DNA from 3 places in the Microbulbifer sp. ABE4_465 genome. Region 3 is predicted to be linked to each of the others. Evidence: predicted binding sites of a transcription regulator. Region 3 holds the regulator's gene; each other region holds the start of a gene.
The links. The regulator LexA, encoded in region 3, represses DNA repair genes until DNA is damaged. The targets are predictions, from matches to a motif close to ACTGTNTNTANANACAGT.

Region 1 (6,081 bases), on a different contig from region 3:
ACGGTCACATCGTAGCCGTTGGCGGTAACTACACGTCCCACCCGGCGCTCGCCGCGGCGGTCATTGCGCACTTCGCCCCACACCCAGGTTTGCTGCTCTGCGCGCTGGTTTTCGCTGGGGCCGCGGACCTTGTCGTCGACCTTGCCCTTGAGCCAGTTCTGCACCCATTTCATGCGCAACAGCCAGCGGAAGGCGTTCAGTTTCTGCATTTTTTTAGCCCGGCGCGGGCTCATGGGGATGTACACCTCGATATTGGGAATCTCGGTGGAGTAGTAGGCGGTGGCGACGTCACCCCAGGGAATGGCGACGGCGAACTTTTCACCGCGGCCGAAATTGATCTTGCGGGTCAGCTCGGCGTGGGGCGTCATCTCGATCTTGCCGTTGCGACGCACCGCGCCACCCACGCCGAGGCTTTCGATCGAGGTCTTGGCGGTACCGGGGCTGAGGCCGGAATCCGAATCGAATCCCAGGGTCAGGTGCGTAGCGCTGTACATTTCCCTGTGCAGAGCGGTCGCCAGGCAGTCTGTCGGAATCACATCAAACCCGGTGCCCGGGCACAGTACCACGCCGGCGGCGCGGGCTTCCGCATCCAGGCCATGGGCCAGTTGATAGACCGACATTTCACCGGTGATGTCCTGGTAGTGAGTGCCGCTGGCAATACAGGCGCGGATCATCGGTTCGGCGGTGGCCGAGAATGGCCCCGCACAGTGAATTACCGCCGCCACATCCTTCAGGGTATGTGCGAGCGCGTCTTCATCGTCCAGAGAAACGGCAATGGCGGGCAGGCCAAGCTCTGTGGCCAGCGGCTGCAATTTGGCCGCACTGCGACCGGACAGAATGGGCTTCAGGCCCTTGGCCACGGCTTTGCGGGCAATCAGCTCGCCGGTATACCCATAGGCGCCGTATATCAGGATGTGCTTTTTGTTAACCGAGTTGTTCACCGAGTGTCCTTATTGTCTTTTTTGGGCGAAGCCCGGTATCAGTCGAGGGGGCGTTCCAGGGCAAAGCGCGCGATCGTCTCGCCGTCTTTCTCAATGGTTTCCGCAAACATGGTGAGGGGGCGTGCCCACACACCGAACTCATCATACAGAGCGCGGTAGATCGCCAGTTGTTCCCCGGTCTCGCTGTGGGTGGCAATTTCCATCAGGTGATACAGGTTGCCTTTGTAGTGCCGGTAGATACCTTTTTGTGGGGCTTGCATAGAACTCACGTGGTTTAGTCCAAATGAAAAGGAGAGAGCTGAATCTGGGTAATACGCTGCCCGTGCAGCACGGCAATGCCACTGTAGCGGCGTTCACCGGTAGAGGTGAATTCAAATTCGTATTGCCGCTGCAGCCGCACATGACCGCGCCGGTCGCGCTTCAGGCGGGTGCGGTTCAGCATCACCGTATCGTCCAGCAACTGCACACCGGTTTTTGCACAGTGATCTTTTACGATGCGCCGCACCCGATCCTTGGCCGCCATACCGGCCCAGAAATACCAGGCGGGCAGTGCCAGGAGAGAAATCCAGAAGAGGTCGGCGAGCGAGTAATACATAAGCGTTGCAGTTGCTATCATCAAACCGCGCAAGAATACCACCACAGGAGGAAACATGTCTGGCACGATTCTCATCACTGGCTGCAACCGCGGCATCGGACTGGAAATGGCCCGCCAATTTGCCGCGGATGGTTGGAAAGTGATCGCTACCTGCCGCAATCCCTCCGCCGCCTGGGAATTGAGCGAGCTGGCGGAGTCCCATGAAAATCTGCAGGTACACGGGCTGGATGTCACCGATTACCAGCAGCTCGAGGAACTCGCGCACAGTTTAGATGAGCTTCCGCTGGATGTACTGGTCAGCAACGCGGGCTATTACGGCCCGAAAGGGGTGACCTTTGGCAGTGTGGATGTGGAAGAGTGGCGCAAGGTGCTGGAGGTCAACACCATCGCACCCTACAAACTGGTGGAAGCATTTGCTCCCCACCTGACCGCCGGAAAGCGCAAAGTGATCGGTGTACTGAGCAGCAAGGTCGGCAGTATCGATGACAATGGTTCCGGCGGTGGTTACCTGTACCGCTCATCCAAAACGGCGGTCAATCAGGTTGTTAAGAGCCTGTCCATCGACCTGGCGGAACAGGGCATCCGGGTGCTCGCGTTGCACCCTGGTTGGGTGCAAACGGAGATGGGGGGTCCCAACGCATTGATTTCCACTCAGCAAAGCGTGCAAGGACTCAAGCATCTACTGCTGAACGCGACACCGGAAGACAGCGGTTGTTTCTTCAATTACGACGGCTCGGAAATTCCCTGGTAAATCACTGTGCTTTCCTAGGGGAGCGGGATCAGGTCCAAATGCTGGGCGATCTGCCCAAGAGACATCAGTATGCACATGGTGATCACCAGAGGCCGGATCAGGCGGGTGCCGCCGGCGAGCATGGTGTGACTGCCGATAAAGGCGCCCAGCATCTGCCCGACCATCATGGCGCCGCCAATGGTCCATATCACCTTGCCACCTGCGGCAAACAGCGCGAGGGAAACCACGTTGGTGGTGAGGTTGAATAGCTTTGCGCGGATAGTAGCGGTGAGCAGGGTCTGCCCGCGAAACGCGACCCCGGAGGCCGCGAAGAAGGTGCCGGTTCCAGGACCAAAGGCCCCGTCGTACACGCCCACGGCGGGCACGCAGGTCAGCGCCCACTGCTTTTCACTCATTTTCCCCTCACGTTCGCTGTTGCCCATATTGGGGGTAAACCACACGTACAGCGCGACGCTCAACAGCAACAGGGGTATTACCCAGTCGAGCCAGCTGGTATCCACCCGCTGAATCAGCCAGGCACCCACGCCCGCACCAATCCCGGCAGTAATTACTGGGAAAATAAGTGAACGCTCGCGCAAATGCCCCTTGGAATACAGCGTGGCCGTTGCGGTAAAGGTACCCAGAATCGCCTGACTCTTGTTTGTGGCCAGTGCGGCCACCGGTGGTACACCGGCGAGCAACAAGGCGGGTACCGTCAGCAGGCCGCCGCCACCGGCCAGGGTATCCACCCAGCCCGCCAGCATAGCTACGGCAAACAGAATCAACAGCAGGGTCAGGGTGATTTCCATCGGGTACTTCTTGGATAAAACGGTTTAGGGTTTTTCGGTAGGGGAGTTCAGTGATTCTATCGGCAGGCTGAGCGCGCCGGCGATCAGTGCTTCTTTGCGCGCCTTGCTCCATTTCTTGATCTGCAGCTCCAGTTTCAATGCTTCGGAGTGACTGTCGACCCCCTGCTGGAATTCCAGGGTCAGGGGGCCGCGCCCACGCAGTGCTTTTGCCGCTTTTGGGCCACTACTGTTGTGCTCTTCAAAGCGCCGTTCAACGTCTCGGGTAATGCCGGTATAGAGCGACCCTTTGTTGGTGCGAATCAGGTAAATAAACCAGTCGGACAAAACACTACCGTCGATAAAAAGCGATTAAAACAGACTCTGCTGATCCCCGGACTGGGGTGGCAGGGTGAACTGGCTGCAGTCCAGGTCCAGCTTGCGTGCATTCAGCCCCAGCTTGCGACAGGTTATCCGAAATCGCTGCCGCAGTAACTGGGCAAATACGCCGGTACCGCGCTGGCGCTGTCCAAATTCCGCCTGGTTGTCCTTACCTCCGCGACTCTGTTGCACCAGGCTCATGACGTGTTGCGCCCGCTCGGGGTAGTGCTCCGCCAGCCACTGGCGAAACAGGGGCGCTACCTCAAAAGGCAGCCGCAGCAGAATATAGGCGGCGTGGATGGCACCTGCCGCGTGGGCGCGCGTGAGTATCTGTTCCAGTTCCGAATCGTTGAGGGCGGGAATCATCGGCGCGGCCATCACTGCGGTGGGAATGCCGGCATTGGCCAGCGCTTCAATGGTGCGCAGGCGCGCCGCCGGTCCTGCGGTGCGCGGCTCCAGCCTGCGTTTCAGTTCGTTGTCCAGTGTGGTTACGCTGATGCCCACGTGCACCAGATTGTCCCGGGACATTTCCGCCAGAATGGGCAGGTCACGCAGGATCAGCTGGCTCTTGGTGACGAGGGTGACCGGGTGGCGATAGCGTTGCAGGGTTTCCAGTATCCGGCGAGTGATCTGTTTGTCTTTCTCGAGCGGCTGGTAGGGGTCGGTATTGGTACCCATGGCGATGGGGCTGCACTGGTAGCTCTTTTTGCGCAGTGCCGATTCCAGCAGTTCCACCGCATTGGGCTTGTAGAACAGCCGCGTTTCAAAATCGAGCCCGGGCGACAGGTCCATATAAGCGTGGGCCGGGCGGGCGTAGCAATAAACACAGCCATGCTCACAGCCCCGATAGGCGTTGATCGACTGGGTGAAGGGAATGTCCGGTGAGTTATTGGTGGCGATGATCGATTTTGCCTTTTCCTCGATCGCTACCGTCTCGATCCGCTCCTGAGGTTCCAGCAGGGTCTCCCAGCCGTCACTCTCGCGGCTGCTAACCTGATTTACAAAGCGTCCCGCCAGGTTACTGATGGCTCCGCGGCCCTTGAGGGGTTGGGTGGGGTTGTCGGGAGCGTCATTGGCCACGGTGGGTATTCGGTGCTTGGCTGTATGTTTGTACAGTTTATTGCCAGGCCGCAGACGGTGCAAGCGCGTTCCCCAGCACTTACAATGACCGATCAGTACGCGCTAAAAACCAGCCATCAGGAACTAGGGAATGGATCTTCAATCTGTCGCCGCTATCTATGCATTTGCGGTCAAGGTGCTCCAGATATTCGCCATGCTGTTTGCCTTCGGGCTGGTGGTGCTGGTGCTGTATGTGGTGTATCTGTATCTGTCGGATATCAGCCAGACCAAGCAGGCGATCCGCCGCAATTTTCCGGTACTGGGGCGTTTCCGCTATCAGTTCGAGCACTTGGGCGAGTTCTTCCGCCAATATTTCTTTGCCCTCGACCGGGAGGAGATGCCGTTCAATCGCGCCCAGCGCAGCTGGGTGTATCGGGCAGCGAAGAATGTGGATTCCACCCTGGCCTTTGGTTCCACCCGCCCCCTGAATCAGCCCGGCGATATTGTCTTTCTCAATCATCCGTTTCCCACTCTGGCCAAGGATGCAGTACCAGCGCGGGAGGTCACTCTGGGGGAGGGTGTTGCGCGCAGACCCTATACCACCCGCTCGATTTTCAATATTTCTGGAATGAGCTTCGGCGCCCTGTCGGTACCGGCGGTGACTGCGCTTTCCAAAGGCGCGGCGAAAGCCGGTATCTGGCTGAATACCGGGGAAGGGGGCCTGTCTTCCCACCATCTGGCCGGTGGTTGCGACATCGTGTTTCAGATTGGCACGGCAAAATACGGAGTGCGCGATGCCGAGGGCAATCTGTCCGATGCAAAGCTGCGCGAGGTTGCCGGGCACGAGCAGGTAAAAATGTTCGAGTTGAAACTCTCGCAAGGGGCAAAGCCCGGCAAGGGCGGTATCTTGCCGGGGGTGAAGGTGACACCGGAGATTGCCCTGGTGCGCGGTATACCGGTGGGAGAGGACTCGATCAGCCCCAATGGCCACCCGGAGTTCAATGATGTCGACGGGCTGCTGGACATGCTCAATCATATTCGCGAAGTCACCGGCAAGCCCACCGGGTTCAAATGTGTGATCGGCAATAGCGACTGGCTGCACGAGCTGTGTGAAGCCATTTTGCGCCGCGGCGCCGAGAGCGCGCCGGACTTTATCACCATCGACAGTGCCGATGGTGGCAGCGGTGCTGCGCCGCAGAGCCTGTTGGACTACATGGGCCTGCCGCTGAATCGCAGCCTGCCCCTGGTGGTGGATCTGATTGCCGAATACGGTCTGCGCGACCGCATTAAAATCATTTGTGCGGGCAAACTGCTCACGCCTTCGATGGTGGCCTGGGCGCTCGCCATGGGGGCCGACTTCGTCAACTGCGCGCGGGGATTTATGTTCGCCCTCGGCTGTATTCAGGCCATGCAGTGCAACAAAAACACCTGCCCCACCGGCGTCACTACACACAACCCGGATTTACAGCAGGGGCTGGACCCCATGGACAAAGCAGAGCGTGTCTATCACTACGCGCACAATATGGAATACGAGGTGGGAACCATCGCGCACTCCTGTGGCGTACCGGAACCGCGCCTGTTGCGCCGCGC
Region 2 (6,081 bases), 440 kb from region 3:
TTGGCGGCCGTGGTGTGACACTTAAAAACGTACCCGGGCGCAGTGTGCAGGACATGAAATTTCCCGGCGCTCCCTACGGCCTGAAAATGGCCTGTGGGGAAAACCCCAAGCGTGTGTACGGCGGCAAGGGCAGCTTGCCATCCACGAGAATGGGTAATGTCGCCGGTTATCGGCAGGCATGGATCGACGCTAGCGCCTACAAAAAGAAGTGGGAGAACTACCACAGTAATGGTGGTGATGCACCGGACCGGGATCTGAAAATGGAAACCCTTGCCGGTGTGCTAAACGGTGAGATCCTGGTGCATAACCACTGCTACCGGGGTGAAGAAATGGCCATCATGATGGACATCGCGCGCGAGTTTGACTTCAAGATCTCCACTTTCCACCATGCGGTGGAGGCCTACAAAGTGGCCGACCTTCTGGCCGAAAACAATGTGTGTGCAGCCATGTGGGCAGACTGGTGGGGGTTCAAACACGAAGCGTTTGACATGACGGAGGCGAATATCGCCATCGTCGACCAGGCCAAGGCCTGTGCCATGATTCACTCGGATTCTGCGGTGGGTATTCAGCATCTTAATGAAGAAACCGCAAAAGCGATGGTGGCAGGTCAAAGGGCGGGCTTTGAAATTCAACCTCGCCACGCCGTTACCTGGATGACCCGCAACCCGGCGCGCGCGCTGGGCATTGAGGAGGTCACGGGAACCCTGGAAAAGGGCAAGATGGCGGATGTGGTAGTGTGGTCTGCAGACCCTTTCAGTGTCTACGCCAAGGCGGAGCAGGTGTTTATCGATGGCGTGCTGATGTTTGACCGCAGTAACCCCGAGCGGCAACCGCACAGCGATTTTGAATTGGGTATTCTGAACGCAGACGGCGAACGCCTGCCGGACGGAGGAGAGCGCTAATGGGAATTTCGAATACGCTCAAAGCCGGGGTAAAAATCACCCTGTTTTCCCTGCTCGGGTTTGCGGTTGCTGTGCACAGTGAAAGTATCCTGATCAAGGATGCCCGAATTGTGACCCTCGGTGATCAGGGAACCCTCGAGAATGGTGATCTGCTGGTTCGTGACGGCAAGATTGTGCAGGTTGCTGACGACCTCGGCGATATCACCGCTGACCTGATTATCGATGGCCGGGGAAAGGTGGTCACGCCGGGGTTGATCGCGCCCAGCAGTGAGCTGGGACTGACCGAAATCGGCGCGGCCGCTTCGACCAACGATGGTGCTGCTACCGAACAGTCCATTGGGGCTGCCTTTAATCCGCTGGTCGCGTTCAATCCTCATTCCACATTGATCCCGTTCAACCGCGCCGGTGGCCTGACGCGCGCCGTAGTGCTGCCATCGAGTGAGGACAGAATCTTTGCCGGACAGGGTTTTGCCATCAAGCTCACCGGCGATTTCGATAGCGTGACAGATCAGAACCTGGTGCAAAAGGTGTACTTTGGCGAGTACGGGGCACAGTTGTCCGGCGGCAGCCGGGCAATGGCCTACGCTCAGCTGGAGAGCGCACTGGAGCAGGCAAAAGAGTATTCAGATAATCGCGATCAGGTGCGCCGTGGGCAATGGCGCGAGCTCGACTTCGCAATGGACGACCTGGAGGCACTGCAGCCGGTGCTGCGTGGCGAGCAGCCCCTGCTGATCAGCGCGGACCGCGCCAGTGACATACTGCAGGTTCTGGCGCTGGCGAATAAATTCCAGATTCGGCCAATTATTATCGGTGGCGCAGAAGGGTGGATGGTCGCTGGTCAGCTGGCCGGGGCCCGCGTTCCGGTGGTGGTGGATGTGTTGGGCAATACGCCGGATGCCTTTGAGAAGCTGGGCGCGCGGATGGATAATGCCGCGCTTCTGCACAAGGCTGGCGTCACCGTTGCGATTAGTGGCCCTGGATACGCGGGTTCTCACAACAGCTACCTGTCGCGGCAAGCGGCAGGTAACGCGGTTGCCTACGGCTTGCCGTTTGAAGAGGGGGTACGCGCGGTAAGTGCCAATGTTGCCACGATTTTTGGCCTCGATGGGGGTGTGTTAGCCCCGGGTGGTGTTGCGGAACTGGTGCTGTGGAGTGGTGATCCCCTGGAAGTCACAAGCTTTGCCGAACTGGTGCTGATCGATGGCAAACCCCAGTCTCTCGTCAATCGTTCCACGCGGTTGCGGGATCGTTACTTACACCCCAAAGCGGGTACCGGACATGGATATAAAAACTGATGATTAGTGTAGAAATTACCGCGCTCTATGGCGGACTGTGTGCATTACTGGTGATTGCGCTGGCGTTTAACGTGGTGAAGTTCCGCCGTGGCAAAAAGGTCGGTATCGGCACCGGTGGCGATAAAGAGGGGGCGGTGTTAGTCCGGGCTCACGCCAACGCGATTGAGTACATTCCCCTGGCGCTTATCCTGTTGCTGGTAGCGGAGATCAACGGGGTTTCCGCTGTGTGGTTGCACTGTCTTGGTGGCGCACTGGTTTTTGCGCGGATTCTGCACGCGATCGGCCTGATTGGTGGAAAAGGTGGCTATCACCCGGGGCGTTTTATCGGCACTTCGCTGACCTGGTTGGTGATCATCATTCTGGCGGTGATCGATATCGCGTCAGTCTTCTGATCCCGCTTGAGCTTAAGGCCGGCTTGCAGGCAAAAAAAAGCCCGGCAAGCCGGGCATAGTACAGGGATGGAAACCAGAATATTGGTATCCAGGGGGGATTACTGATTTGCCGCCAGCGGTGTGACGTTTTCATCGCTGGACTGCTCGTCCTGCTCTTCGGCGGCGAGCAGTTCTTCCGGCTTGCCTTTACAGGCCTTGGCCAGGACTTCGCGGCGCTTGGCCAGCATCAGGCCAATTTCTTCGCTGGCTTCTTCTGAAACGCCCTCAATATTGCGCTCGATCAGAGCGGTGATGTTGGCAGCGAGTTCCAGCATCTTGTCGTGTTCTTCGGCATCTTTCTTGTTATCGAACATGGCTCCGTCTCTATCGCATTTCCAAACGGCTACTACCGCCATATTGGGCCTCCTGAGGTCTTGGTATTGTGGTTATGTGTTGTTGATGTGGATGGATGTACAGTATCTGTATGGATATTCAGTGTCAACTGCAAAAACACCACATTCCGCGCCAGTGTACGCGCTGAGGGCCGGTTAGGGCTAGCTGAGGAGGGGGAGGCTAGAAGCCGCCACCATTGTCGAGCCACTCCTGTTCCGCCGGGGTGGACTCTCTGCCAAGTGCCTGGTTGCGGTGTGGATACCGCCCGAATTCCCGAATGACCTTCTGGTGGGCGACGGCAAACCGGTGGTAGCCCGCCGCCGCCTCGGCTTCCTCGGTCGTGACGCCGGCGATATCCGGTGCAAAATCCCGTTGCAGCTGGTCGAAATAGGCCACCGACTGGTCCTGAACCTCTGCGAGCTCAGAGTGCTCGAGTGGCATGCCCGCAAACGCGCGCTGGTGGAGACCCAGGTGCTTGTGGGTGTTGTCGCGGACCATGCTTTGAGCGATGTCCAGCGCCAGCGCATCACCGGCAAACGCCTTGGCTGACCCGCGATAGATATTCCGGCTGAACTGGTCGCACAGCAGGATCAAACCCAACTGTCCGCCCTGTGCGTTCCGCCAGGTGTCCAGATGCCCGGAAATCGCCCGGTCGACACTGGTGGCGAAGCGGCTGCGAATCTCCTCGTCAAACTGGTCACTGCGCTGAAACCAGCGTGCGCGCAGGTCCTCCGCCGGGTTTGCGTTCAGGTTTGTGGTGCCAAACCAGAATTCGAGTACCTCTGCAGGCGTGACCGTTTCGGGGCTCATAGCTTGCTCCTTCAAATATTTTGTGTGGATTGCATCCAAAGTGCTTGCTGTCGACGTCCATCAGGGGAAGGGTAAAAGCAGGCATCGGGATTCCCAAAGCCTGATATCAACTGCCTAAAAAAGGTACAATCTGGCGCCATAGATGGTTGGGGTAGGTCGTTCGTCTATCTATCACCATCGCCGGGCGGGGTTGGCCGGGGCATTTCCCTGCTTTGCCTCAGATCAGTAAGAGCGAGATAACACCAATGAGAGCGAATGAAATCAAGCAACGCGGCCCACTGAATACCTGGGCGCTGGCCCTGGTGGCCGCACTGGGTATGGTCGCATCGGGCAGCCTGCTGGCCCAGGAGGAAGATACCGTGGCACCCAAGCCGCCGGTACCGCCAGCCCCGGTAGTCGCGCCAAAGCCGGTTGAAAAGGAAGCCACTAAACAGGTGCGTATCCTGCGCCAGGAAGATGGCACCCTGCGTATCCATACCCGCGACGAGAATGGCGAAAACGCGGATGTTGAGATTGACCTTGGCGAAGCCTTCGGTGGCAAGGTGACCCAGCGTATCTACGAGAAGCTGGAAGAAAAAGGCATTCTGGACGAGAAAGGCCTGGTGGTTGAGCAGGCGCTGGATTCTGTACCGCGCAATATCAGCATCGGTATCAAAGCTGACGTGGAGCGTGCCGAGCGCATCCGTGAGCGGGCGGAACGGGCTCGGGAGCATGCGGAGCGTATGCACGAGCACGCCTATGCAGTTCACGAAGAAAAGATTAAAGAGCAGCGCCGGGGAGGTCCGGACATGGACTGGTTGATCGGCATTGTGGCAATTCTCGCGGTATTCGGCACGCCGATCCTGATTGTCTGGATGGTGACTCGTAACAACTATCGCAAGAAGCAGTTGTTGATGGAGAACATCAATCGCATGGTGTCTGAAGGCCGGGATATCCCACCTGAGCTGCTGGATGCGATGGACCGGGAGGGTACCAATACCTCCAAGGATCGAGGAGTCACCCTGATCGCCATTGGTGCTGCTGTGTTTATCTGGCTTTCCATTTCCACCGGTGTGGATGTGGGTAGCCTTGGCCTGATACCCCTGTTTATCGGGATCGCCCGCTACGTCAACTGGAAGCACGACCAAAAACAAGCGGGTTAAGGGCAACCAATAAATGAACCTCGATGATGGGGATCTGATCAGGCGCGTCGTCGAAGACGGGGACCAGCGGGCGTATGCCCAGCTGGTTCGTCGCTATCAGTCACAGCTGCGATTCTCGCTCCGTCAGCTGTGCGATGGCGACCAGGGTCTTGCGGACGATATGGCGCAGGAGGCCTTTATCAAGGCCTATAAGGCGCTGCCCGCGTTTCGTGGGGATGCGCGCTTCAGCACCTGGCTGTACCGTATTGCCTACAATCTGGTCATGAGTCACAAGCGCAAAAACGCCCCGGTGGTAGACCAGGAGGCGGTGGACAATGCCCAGTCCCAGGAAAGCGTCGAAGAAGCGCAACAACTGGGTATGGCCAGGGACTTGAATTCGGCTATGGGGGAATTGAGTGATGCCCAAAGGCAGGCGGTGCATCTGTGCATGCAGCGCGGCTTTTCACACGAAGAGGCGGCAAGCATTATGAAACTGCCGCTGGGCACGGTAAAATCCCACGTTAACCGCGCGCGGGCCAAGTTGCAGTCTCTGCTTCAGGCCTGGCGGGAGGAGGTAGTCAGTGGCTGATTTCGACAAACAGTCCGCAGATTCGCAAAACGGTAATCCCCAGCAAGAGTGGGGTGGATCGGAAGGTATGGTCATCAAAAACGGTGTTGTGCACGCCGCCGGGCCCATGGGCGACGGCGAGCCAGATTTCGACACCTGGCTTTCTCAGCAGCTGCAGTTCAGCGAGCCGCACCTGGACGACGACGGCTTCTGCGAGCGGGTAATGGCGGATTTGCCGCCGGTGCCGGCCAAGCGCGCTGAGCGCCGCGCCACCCGTTACCAGTATGCGGCGGTCGTAATGGCTTCGGCGATTGTCTGCTGGCAATTCCCGCTGCGGGAAGTGCTGGTGGCTGCGGCGGAGCAGAGTATCAGTCTGTACAGCCTGGTTGGACTGGGTATGCTGGGATCGCTGGTGGCGATGACCGGCGGCATCATGGCAGCCCGCCGCTGATTGGCGGGCAATCAATTTAGCAATTCTACATCTTCACTTCTGAACGTATTCAGTTCTGATACTGGCCCAGGCGCAATTCTCCGCGCTTGGAGACCCGTATCGCTGGCAGGATCGACTTCTGCAATCCTAACTTTGCCTCCAGTTCATAGGGTACGGTATCCCCCTGCAGC
Region 3 (6,081 bases):
GACCGCGAGGGAGAGGCGATTGCCTGGCACTTGCGGGAAGCCATTGGTGGCGACGAGCAGCGCTACCGCCGCGTGGTGTTTAACGAAATTACCAAATCCGCCATTCAGGAGGCGTTCCAGGATCCGGGCCCCCTGGATATCGACCGGGTCAACGCGCAGCAGGCGCGCCGTTTCCTCGACCGCATCGTGGGCTACATGGTTTCCCCGTTGTTGTGGGAGAAAGTTGCCCGCGGTCTTTCCGCCGGCCGCGTGCAATCTGTTGCGGTAAAGCTGGTAGTAGAGCGCGAGCGGGAAATCCGCGCGTTTATTCCGGAAGAATACTGGACCCTGTTTGCCGATACGCAAACGGCCAAGTCAGACGCCCTGCGCCTGGAAGTGAAAAAGCAGGCCGGTGAGGCCTTCAAGCCCACCAACGAAGAACAGGCCATGGCGGCGCTGAAGGCGCTGCAGTCCAGCGACTTCACCGTGAGCGCCCGGGACGACAAGCCCACCAGCTCCAAGCCCAGCGCACCTTATATTACCTCCACGTTGCAGCAGGCCGCGAGCAATCGCCTCAGCTTCAGCGTGAAAAAAACCATGATGATGGCCCAGCGCTTGTATGAAGCGGGTTACATCACCTATATGCGTACCGATTCCACCAATCTGAGCGCCGAAGCCGTATCTTCTGTGCGCGAATTTATTGGTGAGAATTACGGCGATAAATACCTGCCGGAAAACCCCAACCGCTACAGCAGCAAAGAGGGCGCTCAGGAAGCGCACGAAGCGATTCGACCTTCCGATGTGCGGGTAAAACCGAATATGCTGTCCGGTATGGAGCGCGATGCCGAGCGTCTGTACACCCTGATCTGGCAGCAGTTTGTGGCCTGTCAGATGACGCCGGCCCAGTTCACTTCTACGTCTGTTGTGGTTACCGCCGGTGACTTCGAACTGCGTACCCGCGGCCGCGTAATCCGCTTTGACGGCTTCCTGAAAGTCGCGCCGGTGCAGAGCAAGAAAGACGAAGATCTGGTGTTGCCGGACATCAAGGTCGGTGAAAAACTGAACCTGAAACAGCTGGATCCGAAACAGCATTTCACCAAGCCACCGGCGCGCTTCAGTGAAGCGGCACTGGTAAAAGAGCTGGAAAAACGCGGTATCGGCCGTCCTTCCACCTATGCATCGATCATCTCCACCATTCAGGATCGCGGCTACGTGCGCCTGGAGAACCGCCGTTTTTACGCGGAAAAAATGGGCGATATCGTTACCGACCGCCTGAGCGAAAGCTTCACCGACCTGATGGATTACGGTTTTACCGCGAGCCTCGAGGAATCTCTGGATACCGTGGCGGAAGGTAAAAAGGGCTGGAAAGACCTGTTGAACGAATTCTATTCCGACTTCAGCAAGCGTCTCGAGGTGGCACAGGATAAAGAAGGCGGTATGCGTCGCAATGCGCCGACGGATACGGATATCGAGTGCGGTACCTGCGGCAGGCATATGCAGATCCGCACCGGCTCCACCGGTGTGTTCCTCGGCTGTTCCGGTTATGCACTGCCGCCCAAGGAGCGCTGCACCAACACCATGAATCTGGTGTCCGGTGAAGAAGCGGTAGATGCGGAAAAAGACGAAGATGCGGAAACTCGCCAGCTGCGAGACAAGCGCCGCTGCCCGAAATGCGGCACCGCCATGGATAACTACCTGGTGGATGAGCAGCGCAAGTTGCATATCTGCGGTAATAACCCGGACTGTAGTGGCTTCGAGGTAGAGAAGGGCACCTTCAAGATCAAGGGCTACGATGGCCCGGTCATCGAGTGCGACAAGTGTGGCGCGGATATGCAGTTAAAGTCCGGCCGTTTCGGCAAGTACTTTGGTTGTACCAGCGAAACCTGCAAGAACACCCGCAAGCTGCTGAAGAGTGGCCAGCCGGCACCGCCCAAAATGGATCCGGTACCCATGCCGGAGCTGGCCTGCGAGAAAGTGGATGATACCTATATTCTCCGCGACGGCGCCTCCGGTCTGTTTTTGGCTGCCAGTCAGTTCCCGAAAAATCGCGAAACCCGCGCACCCCTGATCAAGGAGCTGCTGCCGCACAAGGACGAAATCGATCCCAAGTACAGCTTCCTGTTCTCTGCTCCCACCGAGGACAACGAGGGCCGTGATACGGTTGTGCGCTTCAGCCGTAAAACTCAGGAGCAGTATGTCCAGAGTGAGGAAGAGGGCAAGGCGACCGGTTGGAAGGCGTTCTATCGCGATGGCAAGTGGCAGGTAGAAGCGCCGGCTAAAAAGGCTCCGGCGAAGAAAAAAGCTGCCGCGAAAAAGGCCCCGGCCAAAAAAGCGGCTGCCAAGAAGGCGCCAGCCAAGAAAAAGGCTGCTCCAAAAAAATCCCCGGCCAAGTAATTGGTCGGAGACCTGCCGACCCGTCATCCCGGCGAAGAGCCTGTGCCGGACTTGATCCGGTAACGGGATCCAGACCTATCCGTCATCCCGGCGAAGGCCGGGATCCAGAATCCCAGAGGTATGCAGTTTGAGTAATCCCTATACCGGTACCGTCGCTTCGGCGCTGCGTAAGGCCCAGCTGCTGCTGCAATCCAGCGCGGAAGCGGGCAATACGCCGTTGCTGGAGTCCTCCCTGCTGGAAGCGGCGGTGCTGCAGTTGTGGCGTGGTTACCGTGCGTTTCTGGCGGAGCAGGGGCATCAGATGCAGTTGGGTTTTGCGGCCGGTGCTGAGCCGGAAACAGCGCAGGCGCTGGCGTCCCTGGTGTCCCAGCGTGGCAAATTCAGTGGTGAAGCCAATGAGCTGGTCAGTCTCGCAGAAAACCCCGATAGCTGGTTTGCGGGGCTCTTCGCAGCCTGGCGTAAATTGTGGGTACTGAGCGCCTCTGGTTCAGTAAGCTCTGGCTCTACCGGTTCTGCTGCGCAGGCGGCGCCCTCCAAACCTGCTGCCACCGTCCAGTCCATCATCCCGGTACGCCAACTGGATAGCGCGGCCGAGGCCCCTGACCAGCCTCTCACCCGTGAGCGGGTGCAGCAGTGGTACCAGTCCCTTTTCGAGCTGATCCAGCGCCAGAGGGCCCACAGTCAGGAGTGGTAGGGTGTGGTACACTGGCTCCAAATTACGCGGTTTGTGGAGAAGTGAATGTCTACCGAGACTTACGAAATCATCGAGTTGTCCAATGGTGATGTAGCGTTGCGACGCGCTGGTCACAAGGGAGAACCGCTGGTGCGTATTCATTTCTCGGACGAGAGCCAGCATTTCCTGCGCGAGCACAAGGTGGCGGTGGCCCGTGCCATGCTGGAGGCGGGGATCGAAGCGGTACAGGACATCAACGAGATGGAGCCGGAGCCGTTTGAGGAAGAAGAGGTGGATCTGGCCGAGCACACGATTCACTGAACATTCTGTGGTTAATTCGCAGACATAAAAAAACAGGGCAAAAGCCCTGTTTTTTTATGTTCGAAGTGCGAGACACGGGATGTTTGGCGACTTGTCATCCCGGCGAAGGCCGGGATCCAGAAAACCTGCGGGCTTGTCGCTCCGAACCGCCATTGTCAAATCGGGTTCTGCCGAATCACGCCCACCGCCAAACCTTCAATGGCAAAGCTGCGGTCCCGCATGTCCACTTCGATCACATCAAAGTCCTGATTCTCCGGCAGCAGCTGCACGGTGGCCTGATTGCCGCGACGTTTGAAGCGCTTCACGGTGACTTCGTCCTCGATGCGCGCAACAACGATCTGCCCATTGCGAATATTGTCAGTGCGCTGCACGGCCAGTAAATCGCCGTCGAGAATACCCGCATCTTTCATGCTCATGCCGTGTACGCGCAACAGGTAGTCCGCGGGTGGGTGAAAAAATTCCGCGGGAATTTCGCAGTACTCTTCGATATTTTCTTCCGCCAGAATCGGGTTGCCGGCGGCAACGCGGCCAACAATGGGTAAACCACTGTTGTAGTCGGGAATTCGAATACCGCGGGAAGCGCCAGCGACCATTTCAATCGCGCCTTTGCGGGCCAAGGCTTTCAGATGTTCTTCCGCGGCATTGGGTGAGCGGAAGCCCAGCTCCTGGGCAATTTCGGCTCGGGTGGGCGGGTAGCCCGTATCATCCAGATAGGATTTGATCAGTTCCAGTACCTGAGCCTGGCGTGCAGTGAGGTTTGTCATGGGCGCCTTCCTGTTGTCTGTATTTATATACAGTTGCTGTGATTATATACAGATTTCAGGGGCGCGCAATCATTGCCCGATTGCGGGGTTGCGGTTGACTCGCAGCACGATGACGGCGGGCACTGGCCGGAGCGATCCGTCAGTAGCCCTCGTCAGTACCCGGAAACGAATCTCCTTCAAGCCGGTCAATGGCGCTTTGCGCGGGAGAAAAGATCGGGCTGCGGTAGCCTGCGTCTTCCTCATCCTGCATTTCGTCGGCAAAGGTGCCATAACCTGCATTGGCGTCTTCCGGAGCGGCGGCGCCAATCACTGGTAGCGACGGCCAGTTCTGGAACTCGATTTCGTCCAGGCTGCCGTCCACATACTGAATTTCGATCGTGCGGGCGGGATGGTCAACCGCAACCACTTCAAACAGGTCGCCAGTATCAAAATTTTCAAACCAACTGCCAATTTCCGGAGCGATTCGTGCCATGGCGTGCTCCTCCTCTTTTACTGCTTTGTTGTCTTCGCCTTCAGTTCCATCCCGGCGCTTTCAGAACTTGTACACTCGTTCTAATGTGGTGGACGCAAGCTTGGTACTCCCGCGGGGTGGAGAATGGCTTGCGCAGGTTTCATCGTCGGCGGACTGTGCTAGTCTCGCGGTAAAACAAGCGTTTAAATTGTTGGTTTGAATTGGTGTGAAATCGGCATGAGTCAGTCAGACACAGTCCATCGTATTCTGGACGCCGCTGAAGTCCTGTTCGCGGAGCGGGGCTTTACCGAGACCTCCCTGCGTACCATCACCAGTACCGCCGGGGTGAACCTGGCAGCGGTGAACTACCATTTCGGTTCTAAAAAAGAACTGATTCAGGCTGTTTTCGAGCGGTTCCTTACACCTTTTACGGCCATTCTCGATCAGGAGCTTGCGCGCAGGGCGGGGGCTGGTGAGCCACTGCAACTGGATGATCTGCTGCAAAGCCTGTACCGGGTGGCGCTGGCCGGTCTGGCCAGTCAGGGGCGCGACCCGAAACGCTTTATGCGATTGCTCGGTCTGGCGTATACCCAGTCCCAGGGGCACTTGCGGCGTTTTATCGTATCCCGCTACGGTGACAGCTACCGGCGCTTTGCGGGGCAGTTGGCGGCGGCTCTGCCGCACGTTGACCCGGTGACCTTCTACTGGCGTCTCTACTTCATGCTTGGCGCTACGGTCTTTTCTCTTTCGAGCTTTGACGCCATTGAAGCTATCCTTCGGGAAGATTTTGGCGCCCAGAGCAGTCTCGAGGAGACCCTGGCGCGCCTGGCGCCCGCGGCCGTAGCCATGCTCACTGCGCCCATGCCGGGAAACAACGCCGGCGACGTCGATTAAATTCAATGTGGAGTTCATGCGGATGTCTACCCCGATTGGCCCGGTAATGATTGATGTCGAAGGGCACACCCTCACCGAGGAAGAGCGCACGCTGCTGCGTCATCCCCAAGTGGGCGGACTGATTTTCTTTGCGCGGAATTTCGAAAGCCGGCCACAGCTGGAGGCACTGATTGCAGAGATTCGCGCCCTTCGTCCTGAAATCCTGCTGGCGGTAGATCAGGAAGGGGGCCGGGTGCAGCGCTTTCGCGATTCTTTCACCCGAATTCCCTCAATGCAGGCGCTTAGTGCCCGGGCCGATAAACAGCAACTGGAAGATGTGGGCTGGTTGCTGGCCGCGGAGTTGCTGGCGGTTGGCATCGACTTCAGTTTCGCGCCAGTGCTGGATGCGGACGACGACTTCTGCCGTATTGTCGGCGATCGCAGCTTTGCCCGGGATCCACTGAAGCTTGCCGAGAAGGCGCGCCCGTTTATGGCGGGTATGCACGACGCGGGCATGGCCACGACCGGCAAGCACTTCCCGGGGCATGGGCAGGTGCTCGAAGACAGTCATGAAGAGTTGCCCGTGGATCAGCGCCCCCTGGAGGAGGTGCTGTCTTCCGATTGCA

Region 1: the regulator LexA is predicted to act here: its motif matches at 4,532-4,549, upstream of ACXAG1_RS10860 (PA0069 family radical SAM protein).
Region 2: the regulator LexA is predicted to act here: its motif matches at 3,048-3,065, upstream of ACXAG1_RS03580 (YebG family protein).

What each region holds. Positions count from the first base shown of each region.
Region 1 covers NZ_JBSWXV010000005.1:217,469-223,549, reverse strand. The annotation lists gene ACXAG1_RS10890 (saccharopine dehydrogenase family protein) at 1-941, opposite strand, end outside; gene ACXAG1_RS10885 (DUF1653 domain-containing protein) at 980-1,201, opposite strand; gene ACXAG1_RS10880 (DUF3301 domain-containing protein) at 1,216-1,536, opposite strand; gene ACXAG1_RS10875 (SDR family oxidoreductase) at 1,592-2,287, shown strand; gene ACXAG1_RS10870 (TSUP family transporter) at 2,302-3,075, opposite strand; gene ACXAG1_RS10865 (GIY-YIG nuclease family protein) at 3,100-3,399, opposite strand; gene ACXAG1_RS10860 (PA0069 family radical SAM protein) at 3,424-4,512, opposite strand; gene ACXAG1_RS10855 (FMN-binding glutamate synthase family protein) at 4,643-6,081, shown strand, end outside.
Region 2 covers NZ_JBSWXV010000001.1:877,317-883,397, reverse strand. The annotation lists gene ACXAG1_RS03595 (amidohydrolase) at 1-902, shown strand, start outside; gene ACXAG1_RS03590 (amidohydrolase family protein) at 902-2,197, shown strand; gene ACXAG1_RS03585 (MAPEG family protein) at 2,197-2,589, shown strand; gene ACXAG1_RS03580 (YebG family protein) at 2,688-2,984, opposite strand; gene ACXAG1_RS03575 (DUF924 family protein) at 3,142-3,771, opposite strand; gene ACXAG1_RS03570 (DUF6249 domain-containing protein) at 4,017-4,913, shown strand; gene ACXAG1_RS03565 (sigma-70 family RNA polymerase sigma factor) at 4,927-5,481, shown strand; gene ACXAG1_RS03560 (hypothetical protein) at 5,474-5,911, shown strand; gene ACXAG1_RS03555 (LEA/WHy family protein) at 5,961-6,081, opposite strand, start outside.
Region 3 covers NZ_JBSWXV010000001.1:436,691-442,771, forward strand. The annotation lists gene topA (type I DNA topoisomerase) at 1-2,373, shown strand, start outside; gene ACXAG1_RS01740 (hypothetical protein) at 2,501-3,067, shown strand; gene ACXAG1_RS01745 (hypothetical protein) at 3,113-3,367, shown strand; gene lexA (transcriptional repressor LexA) at 3,523-4,131, opposite strand; gene ACXAG1_RS01755 (DUF6763 family protein) at 4,271-4,603, opposite strand; gene ACXAG1_RS01760 (TetR/AcrR family transcriptional regulator) at 4,820-5,476, shown strand; gene nagZ (beta-N-acetylhexosaminidase) at 5,499-6,081, shown strand, end outside.